Regions from separate parts of the Pseudarthrobacter sp. MOO14 genome, predicted to be linked through region 2. Evidence: riboswitches for the same ligand, from Rfam matches in the RefSeq annotation. Region 2 holds a riboswitch; the other holds the start of a gene.
The links. Region 2 has a riboswitch for thiamine pyrophosphate ahead of thiC (phosphomethylpyrimidine synthase ThiC). Riboswitches for the same ligand answer to the same signal wherever they lie in the genome.

Region 1 (5,374 bases), 1.5 Mb from region 2:
TGCCATTCCTCGGCCATGAGCCCCACCAGGCGCATCGCCGCCAGGGTTCCCAGGACGAACCGGTGCGGCAGGCGCGCCTTCTGTGCCAGCGCATCGGCAAGGTCCGTCGGATCGGTGCAGCTCATCAGGAGCACCGCCGGAAGGGCGATCGCGAAGCCCCGCAGCAGGAAGCCGATGCCCAGCTGGAGGGAGCCTTCGCTCATGGTCCAGATGCCGGCGTCGAGCAGGATCCTCCCGCTGTCCGGCGCCAGGATGGACGTGCTCCAGCCGCCGATGGCGGCGGCGAGGATCAGCGGCCAGCCCCGCTGCCAGAGCAGGGACACGGTGAGGCCGGCCAGGGGAAACAGGATCAGTTCGAAGACCAGCGCCACGGACGCGGACACCCAGTCGATGGACAGCGCCAGGACCGCGGTGATCATCACGACGGCGGCAAATTTGCTCAGCGGGTTGGCCCGGGCAAGGAGGGCGCGGTTGCCGTCCAGGGTCAGCTGCTGCCTCATGGCGCCACCGGTTCCGTGGCGGCCATCCGCAGCTCGGCCCCGCCCAAAGCCCGGGTGAATTCGGCGTCGTGGGTCACGGACACCACGGCCGTGCCGGCGTCCAGGAGTTCGGAGAGGAACGAGGCCAGCTCCGCCCAGGTGTTGGCGTCCTGCCCGAACGTCGGCTCGTCCAGGACCAGCACCTGCGGGCTGGCGGCCAGGACCGTGGCCACGGACAGCCGACGCTTCTCACCGCCGGACAATGTGTAGGGATTGGCGTCCACCAGCTGGGTGAGCCGCAGCCGCTCCAGCAGTTCCTCCACCCGGTCCTCGCCGTGGCCCAGGTGCCGCGGCCCGAACAGCAGCTCGTCCAACACCTTGCCCGTCACGAACTGGTGCTCCGGTTCCTGGAACACGGTGCCCACCCGTGAGATCAACTGCTCTGCCTTCCACGCGTAGGGGTCGATCCCGGCACCGCGGCTAAGGTCCACGGCGGCCGACACCTTTCCGGACACCGGTTCAAGGAGCCCGGCAAGGGTCAGTGCGAACGTTGATTTTCCGGCGCCGTTCGGGCCGGTGACGGCCAGCGCCTGGCCGGCCCGGACCTGCGCGGCAACACCCTCCTGGACAGGAACCGGCGGAATCTTCCGGAAGCCTTTGCGGCGGGGACGCTCGCGGGAGACCGCCAGGTCTTCGGCTGCAAGCAGGAGGTTGCCGGTTACGGCGGCCGGGATGCCGGACCGGCGGCGGGTGGCCGGCACATACCCCGGCACCCAGACTCCGGCCGCCGTCAGCATGGCCCGGGCCTCGCTGAGCACCCGGTCCGGAGGTCCGTCCAGGAGCACGGCGGGATCCGAGGCGGAGCCCGGCTGCAGGACCACGATCCGGTCCACCAGGTCCTTCCAGACGGAAACCCGGTGCTCCACCACCACCAAAGTGGCCCCGGTCTTGTCGAGGCAGCGTGCCACGGCGTCCCGGACCTCCAGGACGCCGTCCGGGTCAAGGTTGGCGGTGGGCTCGTCCAGCAGGATCAGCCCGGGACGCATCGCCAGGATGCCCGCCAGCGCCAGGCGCTGTTTCTGACCGCCGGAGAGGGCCGACGTCGGGTGGTCCAGCGGGAGGTGGGACAGTCCGACGTCGGCAAGCGCCTCGTGCACGCGCGCCCAGATGGCGTCGCGGGGCACGGCAAGGTTCTCGGCGCCGAAGGCGACGTCGTCCCCTACCCGGGAGAGGACCACCTGCGTCTCCGGGTCCTGCTGCATCAGGCCGGAGCGGCCGCGACGCTCGAGGGGCGGGGCGCCGTCAACCAGCAACGAACCGGACTCGTCCGCATCGCCGGCCTCGCCGTCGTCGTTGATGTCGCCCAGGACCCCGGCGAGGGCATGCAGGAGCGTCGACTTCCCGGCACCCGAGGGACCGAGCAGGAGTACCCGCTCGCCGGGGCGGATATCCAGGTCGAGGGCGTGGACGGCAGGTTTGGCCCTGCCGGCATGCCGCCAGCCCCAGCCGCGGGCCGTGACGGCGGCAGGGCGCACGCCTCCTGCGGCGTCCTGGGAAGGTGCCATCAGGAGAAAACTGGCTCCGTTGCAGCCTTGCGGGACGCGAAGGAACTCAGCACCCCGGTGCGGGCCAGGCCGCGGGTGGCGAGCCAGGACAACGCGCCCGCCAGCACCGCGCCGGACACCGTGGTCAGGACGATATAGGCGAGCTTGTCCGCCCCGGAGTAGGCAATGTTCCAGCCCCACGGTGCGAATGAGTCATTCAGGCCGCAGAAGAAGCCCGCGGCCGCCCCCGCCACGAGGGAGACGGGCAGGTTGAACTTGCGGTAGACGAAGACCGCGAAGATGATTTCCGCGCCCAACCCCTGGATGAAACCGGAGAAAAGGACGGAGGCGCCATACTGGGAACCCATTAGGAGCTCGCCCGTTGCGGCCACGGTTTCGCAGAACAGGGCGGCTCCGGGTTTGCGGATGATGAGCATTCCCAGCACGCCGGGAATCATCCAGCCGCCGGCCAGGATCCCGGTCAGGGGCGGGTAGGCGGCGTTCATGGGGGCCGACAGGGCGGCGGCGCCCTGGTCCCAGGCCCAGAAAATGACTCCGCCGGCGATGGCCACCAGGGCCGCCACCACGATGTCGACGACGCGCCAGGACTTACTGGTGGTCTTCTTGATTGCAGCAGTACTCATGTGATCCTCCTGGGTAACAGGAGGGGAAAGTGGCTCCGGCTGGCGGACTGTTGCCGGTCCGGCCGGACACTTTGAGAACTCGACTCCCTTGCGCCGGTACTAACCGGATCAGGTTCGAGGGTCTGCGGCTGTCCCGCACTCTCAGCGCCCACCTGCGGTTCCCGGCATGGCCAGGTTGTCCGACGGCGGCGCTCCCCTGTCGTTTTTGAATGTTGATGTTCGCGTGTAAATACTGCCCGGTTTGGGCGTGGTCAAGTTTACACCTGGCGGGGGCTGGGCGGCGGCCATGCCGGCTGTTGAACCGGATGTGACCGCGGACCGCCGTCAGCGGGCCCGAGAGGATGCCGGCCATGCCCTTGCCCGGACCGGTCCGGGTGTACGGCTAGGCTGGAGACAGTCCGTTTTCCGCCCGCAAGGAGTACTAGGAATGAACCTCTTCATCAAGCTGCTCGGTACCGCGGTGAGCCTGGGCGCAGGCCTGGTCGGCACCAAGCTCGTCAACACCATCTGGGAAAAGACCACCGGGCAGAAGCCGCCCAGCGGCAAGGGCGAGGACGTGCCCACCAGCCTGCGGTCGGCCTTGACCTTCGCACTGATCTCCGCCTCCGTCAGCGCCATCATCCAGGTCCTGGCCAACCGGGGCACCCAGCGCGCCATCACCCGCTTCGCCAAGACGCAGGACATCGTCTAGCTACTGGCGGTTTTCGCCGTCGTCGCGGTTGTCCGTCAGGGCAGCCTCGGCGGCGGCTTTTTGCACTACGGCCTCAAGCTCATCGGCGGCGAGCAGCTCCCGGTGCAGGTGCTTGGTGCGGTAGCCGGCCCGGCCCACCATGTGCGCGGACACCGGCACCGTGAGCAGCTGGAAGATCCAGGCCACCACCAGGACCGGCCAAACCCACCAGCTGCGCATCTGCAGCCCAATGGCTGCCAGCAGCAGGAACAGGCCCAGGACCTGCGGCTTGGTGGCGGCGTGCATGCGGCTCATCAGGTCCGGGAAGCGGAGCAGCCCGATGGCGGCGCCCAGGGACAGGAGCGCACCCGCCACCATGAACACCGCGGAGGCAAGGTCGATCCACGCGTCCGCGCCGGAAAAGTCAGGATTCATGGGGGTTCACCCTCCGGTCGGCGACGAACCGGGCCACCGTGACCGACCCGATGAACCCAATGATGGAGATGGCCACCACCAGCATCAGGTTGTTCAGGTGCCGGTTCACGGCCATGTCCACGCACAGGGCCCCGCCCAGGATGGCGAGCAGGACATCGGCCGCAAGGACCCGGTCCAGCAGCGAAGGGCCGCGGGCAATCCTGATGATGGCCCCGCCCGCGGCGAGGGAGAAGATGACGGCCGTGACCGCCAGGACAACAGGCATCATGCAGACGCCTCCATTCGGACGGCTTCAAGTTCTTCGGCGGAACCCATGATGCGGATCAGGCCCGCTTCGATGGACCGGACCTCGTTCCGCAGGCCCTCGATGTCCTGCTTGGAGGTGATGTTGAGTGCGTGCAGGTACAGGGTGGAGGCCGGGCGGTCCACCTCCACCACCAGGGAGCCGGGAATCAGGGAGATCACGTGCCCGGTGGCGGTGACGATCAGGTCCTGGTGGCTCCGGAGCTTCACCGCGACGACGGCGTTGGTCACCTTGGGTCCGCGGACGGTGGCCAGGTACAGGACCTGGCCGCTGGCGACCACCACTTTCGCCAGGAAGGCAAAGGCGAAGGGCACGGCGTACAGGATGTTGAACCGGCCGCTGAGTTCCACCGGCGGAAGGTAGAACAGCCTGGCAACGCCTACCGCCAGCAGGGCACCGAAGAGCAGGTTCCCGGGGCTGAAGTCCTGCCACAGGGCGCCCCACACGATCACCAGCCACACCAGGAGGGGAAGCTCCTGCCGCAGCGAAATCCGTTTGCGGCTCATCGTCCTCCTCCCGTCACGGTGGCCGGAACGGCGGTATTGCTGCCGAGGACCGACTGGATGTAGGGGGCCCGGTCCAGCATGTCCCGCGCAGCCTGGTCGGAGAGCCCGAACAGCGGCCCGGCGAACACGGTGAGCGCGACGCCGAGCACCACCAGGCCAAGGGTTGATCCCACCATGGTGCGCGGCAGGAGCGTGACCGTGTTGAGTTTGGCGCCCGGACCGGCGGCGCGCCCCGAGGGGCCGGCCAGCAGCACGGGGTCCGGATGTTCGGCGTCCTCCGGCTTCCGCCAGAACGCCCGGTTCCATACGCGGGCAATGGCCAGCAGCGTCAGCAGGCTGGTCAGCACCCCGCCGATCACCAGTGCGTAGGCCAGCGGGGTCCCCAGCTCAATGCCGGCCTGCAGCAGCCCCACCTTGCCGAGGAACCCGGAGAACGGGGGGATGCCGGCCAGGTTCATGCCGGGGATGAAGAACAGCATTGCCAGCAGGGGCGAGAGCTTGGCCAGGCCGCCCAGCCGGTCAACGGAGGAGCTGCCGCCGCGGCGTTCGATCAGGCCGGTCACCAGGAACAGGCTGGTCTGGATGGTGATGTGGTGGGCCACGTAGAAGACCGCAGCCGCCAGCCCGGCCACGGAGGACATGGCCAGCCCGAACACCATGTACCCGATGTGGCTGACCAGGGTGAACGAGAGCAGACGTTTGATGTCGCTTTGCGCCAGCGCACCAAGGATGCCCACCACCATGGTCAGCAGCGCCACCACCATCAGTGGCGTGTTCAGGGTGTCGCCGGGG
Region 2 (5,374 bases):
GCGCACGGACCATGGCAGGCGGAACTGCCAGGAGGGAGTCACTGGCGACGTCCACCATGGTCAGCTCATAGTCGGCACCACCGGCGTGGACAGCAGTCCCGGCGAGGTCGCCGAGCTGTTCGATTTCGAAGTCGCTGACTCCCTCGATCCGCACGGCTTGGCTGCCAGGACCGACGTTCGCCGCGGGCGCGCTCCCTGCATCAAGGAGGCCGGCGCGTTTGAGCGCGGCGTCATGGGTGGCAACAAAGATCTCGGTGAAGCCCATGGCTGTTTGCCCTTCTTCCGTTGGCGGAACTGCGCGCCGGGCGCTGCCCGCGTCCCGGCCGTACTAAATCAGCCTAGTAGCTGGGCACCGGCAGGCGCACGCGCCGGGCCGGGCCGCACGGGACAGTTCTCGGCACTGGCCGGCCTCCGCCGGCAGCGCAGCTCAGCGGACGGCCACCCGCAGCCGGTTGCGCCACGGATCCTCGAACCGGAGTTCGGCGCCGGTGTGGTGCGCGGTCACTCCGGCGACCTTGAGGCGGTCAGCCAAGGCGCCGACGTCGTCCCCTGAAGGAACTTCGATGAGGACTTCGCCCAGCCCAAGGGTGTCCTTGCGGGGGCCGGCCCCGCGGCTGTTCCAGACGTTCATCGCCATGTGGTGGTGGTACCGCCCGGCGGAAACGAACAACGCCTGCCTGTGCCAGCCCGCCGTCTTTTCGAAACCGAGGGTGCCCACGTAGAAGTCGCGCGCCGTCTGGACGTCTCCCACCTGGAGGTGGACGTGCCCCACGCCTGCGGCCGTCACGCGCTGGCCCTCAAGCGATTCCTCGGTGAGGTGCTGCTCCAGGTAGCGCTGCGGGGGCAGGGCGAGGCTGTCCATCACCACGTCCGTCCCGTTCCAGGACCAACTGCTGCGTGGCCGGTCCCAGTACAGTTCGATGCCGTTGCCTTCCGGATCGGTGAAGTAGAAGGCTTCGCTGACCAGGTGGTCGGCGCTGCCGGTGAAGGACATCGGCTCGCATTGGGCCGCGGTGGCGATGGTGGCGGCAAGGGAGGCCTGGTCTTCAAACAGCAGCGCGGTGTGGAAGAGTCCGGCCTCTCCCCTGCCGGGCAGGTTCAGCCCGGGGGCCGGGGCCAGGTGCACCAGGGGGCGGCCAAGGCGGCCGAGGTACAGTCCGCCGTCCTGCTCGGCCACCACCTCCAGGCCGAGTGCGCGCTGGTAGTAGTCGGTCATGACCTTCATGTCCCCCACTTTGAGCATCACCGTGCCCATGGCGAGGTCGGCAGGAAGCAGGTCCTGGCTGTTGGCTGATGCGGTCATTGGAGGCTCCTTGGATTGGCGGCCGTCCCGATGGCGGCCTGTCACTTCTTAAAATTACTTGAAGCTTCAATTTATTCCAAGTCCCGGGCGCCACGTTGGGTCAACGGATAATGCGGCCGCCCAGCACGACGTGTTCCAGCCTGCCGATGGTCTCCGGGACCGCCCGTGGATCCTCACGACAGACGATCACATCGGCGCGTGCGCCTTCTTCCAGGCCGTGCGCTCCGAGCCAGCGGCGGGCTGCCCAGCACGCTGCATCCAGTGCTGCAGTCATCGGCAGGCCCGCACCGTGCAGGGCGAGGATTTCGTCCGCGATGCTGCCGTGGCCGATGACGCTGCCGGCGTCTGTTCCGGCGAAGATGCGCACCCCCGCTGCGTGGGCCTCGGCCACGCGCTCCAGCCTCCGCTCCCAGAGGGACCGCATGTGGGCTGCGTACCGTGGAAACTTCGGCTCCGCTTGGGCGGCAATGTCCGGGAAGGTGGCGATGTTGATGAGGGTGGGCACGATCGGCACGCCCTGCCCGGCGAACCGGGGCAGGTGCCGTGGCAGCAGCCCGGTGGCGTGCTCGATGCAGTCGATGCCGGCGTCGAGCATCTGGTCCAGGGTGTCTTCGGCGAAGCAGTGGGCCGTCACCCGGGCACCTTCGTCGTGTGCAGCCTGGACCGCGTCGCGGACGACGGCGGCAGGAAAGGACGGCGCCAGGTCACCGGCGCCCCGGTCGATCCAGTCCCCCACCAGTTTGACCCAGCCGTCCCCGTCCCGGGCCTGCTTGCGCACGGCCTCAACGAGGTCCTCGGGTTCGACCTCGTGGGCGAAACCGCGCAGGTAACGCCGGGTCCGGGCAATGTGCCGGCCGGCGCGGATCAACACCGGGAAGTCCGCGCCGCCCTGCATCCAGCGCGTATCGGCGGGCGAACCCGCATCACGGACCAGGAGGGTTCCGGCGTTGAGGTCCGCAAGCGCCTGTTCCTGCGCTACGGCGGCCTCCACCGGACCGGCCGGCCCCAGCCCGATATGGCAATGGGCGTCCACGAAGCCCGGCAGTACCCAGCCGTCGAGTACCCGGTCGGGTGGCTGTGCGGGCCGGCGGAACGTGAGCTTGCCGCCCACGGACCAGAGTCCCTGCCGCAGGCTGTCCGGTGCAGCCAGGACGGGTCCGCGAAAGTGAATTATTCCTGCCATCCGGGCATCCTTTCGTTGCCCGGTCAGGCTAGCATCATCGATTGTTACAACGGGCTTCCGGAGGGCTGTGGTAGCTTCGTTGCTGACCACACGGGTGCCCCTGCAGGGGCTGAGATCGGGCTGCCGCAGCCTGCGACCGTTGAACCTGTCCGGGTAATGCCGGCGAAGGAAGTGAGTATTCCCTTGAGTACACAAAACACCCAGTTGAACCCTGCCCTGGTGCCGTCCGGTTCCGATGCGGCCAACGGTCCCGGCACCGGATCCAGTGGCGAATCCCACGTCCAGGTGACGCAGTCGCTGAAGTCGCATTCACTGGCTTACATCGACGACGCCGGTTCCGGCATCCGGGTCCCGGTCACCGAGATCGCGCTGGAGCCATCACCCAACGGGCAGCCGAACGCACCTTTCCGGACCTACCGGACGGCCGGACCGGGAAGCGACCCCGTCCGCGGCCTGGAGCCCTTCCGTGCCGAATGGATCGTGGCGCGCGGGGACACCGAGGCCTACACCGGCAGGGAACGCAACCTGCTCGACGACGGCCGCTCGGCCGTGCGCCGGGGCGCTGCCTCCGCGGAGTGGAAGGGCGCCCGGCCGGTGCCCCGCCGCGCCGTCGACGGCCATACGGTGACCCAGATGCACTACGCCCGGCAGGGCACCATCACGCAGGAAATGCGTTTCGTGGCGCTGCGGGAAAACTGCGACGTGGAACTGGTCAGGAGCGAGGTAGCCGCCGGTCGGGCCATCATCCCGAACAACATCAACCACCCAGAGTCCGAGCCCATGATCATCGGCAAGGCGTTCCTGGTGAAAATCAACGCCAACATCGGTAATTCTGCCGTGACGAGCTCCATCGCCGAAGAGGTGGACAAGCTGCAGTGGGCCACCCAATGGGGTGCCGACACGGTGATGGACCTGTCCACGGGGGACGACATCCACACCACCAGGGAATGGATCATCCGCAACTCCCCTGTCCCGATCGGAACGGTTCCGATCTACCAGGCACTGGAAAAGGTCAACGGCGAAGCCAACGCGCTGACCTGGGAAATCTTCCGGGACACCGTCATTGAGCAGTGCGAGCAAGGTGTGGACTACATGACCATCCACGCCGGTGTCCTGCTGCGGTACGTCCCGCTCACCGCCAACCGGGTGACGGGCATCGTCTCGCGCGGTGGTTCCATTATGGCCGGCTGGTGCCTGGCCCACCACCAGGAGAACTTCCTGTACACGCATTTTGACGAACTTTGCGAAATCTTCGCGAAGTACGACGTCGCGTTCTCCCTGGGGGACGGGTTGCGGCCCGGCTCCACGGCGGACGCCAACGACGCGGCGCAGTTCGCTGAACTGGATACGCTGGCCGAGCTGACGCAGCGCGCGTGGGAGTACGACGTCCAGGTGATGGTCGAAGGCCCAGGGCACGTGCCGTTCCACCTGGTCCGGGAGAACGTGGAGCGGCAGCAGGAGCTGTGCAAGGGTGCGCCGTTCTACACGCTCGGTCCGCTGGTGACCGATGTCGCGCCCGGCTACGACCACATCACCTCGGCAATCGGGGCCACTGAAATCGCACGGTACGGCACCGCCATGCTCTGCTACGTCACGCCCAAGGAACACCTGGGCCTGCCCAACAAAGACGACGTGAAGACCGGCGTCATCACGTACAAGATTGCGGCCCATGCAGCGGACCTGGCCAAGGGCCACCCGGGGGCGCGCGAGCGGGACGATGCTTTGTCCAAGGCACGGTTCGAATTCCGCTGGCGCGACCAGTTCGCGCTGTCGCTGGACCCGGAGACGGCGGAATCGTTCCACGATGAGACGTTGCCGGCCGAACCCGCCAAGACAGCGCACTTCTGCTCCATGTGCGGACCCAAGTTCTGCTCGATGCGGATCAGCCAGGACATCCGGAATGAATACGGCTCGGCTGAGGCGCAGGCGGCGCTCACTGAGGCGGCGTCGGGGATGCGGGCGAAGAGCCAGGAGTTCCTGGCCGCCGGCGGCAAGGTCTACCTTCCGGAGTTGCAGGTGCCCGCCGGCAGTTAGGAGGCCCGGGCCGGCTCGCTGCGGCTGACCTCGCCGATGAACTGCCTGATGGTCCGGTCGCCTTCCACCGAATCATGGGGCCGGTGCCCGCCCGCGGCAACGCGGTGCAGGGCACCGGTCTCCCGCAGGTAACCGGCAATCTCCTCGTACAGCGGCTCCCAGCCCCCGGTCAGGACCAGAGTGGGGACCCCGGGAACAATATGCAGGGGCGCTTCCCACGACGGGACTTGGAGCCGCAGCCGGCGCGCGGACCGTTTCTCCTCCGCGGTGGCAGGCTGCTGCAGGTCCGTGGCATAGACCCGCCGGACGAACTCCCGTTGGAAGTCCTCATCACTGAGCTGGTGGCGGACCTCGAGAAGCGGCTTCATCAGGCTGATGTGTGCCGCCGTGGCCGGCAGCTCCGCGGTCAGGGAGAGGCACGCCGGTTCCACCAGGGTCAGGGAGTAGACGAGGTCGGGGCGTTCGACGGCCGCCATCATGGCAGGAATGGCTCCCTGGGAGTGCGCCACCACGTGTCCGCCGGCGGCGCCGCGGCCATCATCGGCCAGGGACCGCAGCACGATGGCAGTGTCCTCGGCAAATGATGATTCCACCGGCTCCGCGACGGCGTCATAGCCCTGGCGGCGAAGGAACAGGGCGTCGAAGGACAGCGCCATGCCGTGCTGGCGGGGCCACGCGGCGGCGCCGAAAGCACCGGCGCCGTGCACGAAAACTACCCGCTGCTTGAACATGACCCAACCCTATTCCACGGCACCGACATCCGTGGGGAACCGCTACTTGCCCAGGAACTTGTCGAAGCCCTTGGGGAGGTTCAACTGCGACGGATCGAAGTCGCCGCCCTGCTGGCCGAACGC

Region 1: linked by a shared signal. The riboswitch ahead of AC4EEV_RS09780 (ECF transporter S component) and the one ahead of thiC (phosphomethylpyrimidine synthase ThiC) in region 2 are both predicted to bind thiamine pyrophosphate.

The regions. Positions count from the first base shown of each region.
Region 1 covers NZ_CM177849.1:2,072,232-2,077,605, forward strand. The annotation lists gene AC4EEV_RS09770 (energy-coupling factor transporter transmembrane component T family protein) at 1-500, opposite strand, end outside; gene AC4EEV_RS09775 (ABC transporter ATP-binding protein) at 497-2,044, opposite strand; gene AC4EEV_RS09780 (ECF transporter S component) at 2,044-2,667, opposite strand; TPP riboswitch at 2,735-2,875, opposite strand; gene AC4EEV_RS09785 (DUF4235 domain-containing protein) at 3,095-3,358, shown strand; gene mnhG (monovalent cation/H(+) antiporter subunit G) at 3,359-3,772, opposite strand; gene AC4EEV_RS09795 (MrpF/PhaF family protein) at 3,762-4,040, opposite strand; gene AC4EEV_RS09800 (Na+/H+ antiporter subunit E) at 4,037-4,582, opposite strand; gene AC4EEV_RS09805 (Na+/H+ antiporter subunit D) at 4,579-5,374, opposite strand, start outside.
Region 2 covers NZ_CM177849.1:587,391-592,764, forward strand. The annotation lists gene AC4EEV_RS02745 (hypothetical protein) at 1-265, opposite strand, end outside; gene AC4EEV_RS02750 (VOC family protein) at 428-1,303, opposite strand; gene AC4EEV_RS02755 (amidohydrolase family protein) at 1,404-2,486, opposite strand; TPP riboswitch at 2,567-2,674, shown strand; gene thiC (phosphomethylpyrimidine synthase ThiC) at 2,670-4,520, shown strand; gene AC4EEV_RS02765 (alpha/beta hydrolase) at 4,517-5,251, opposite strand; gene ffh (signal recognition particle protein) at 5,294-5,374, opposite strand, start outside.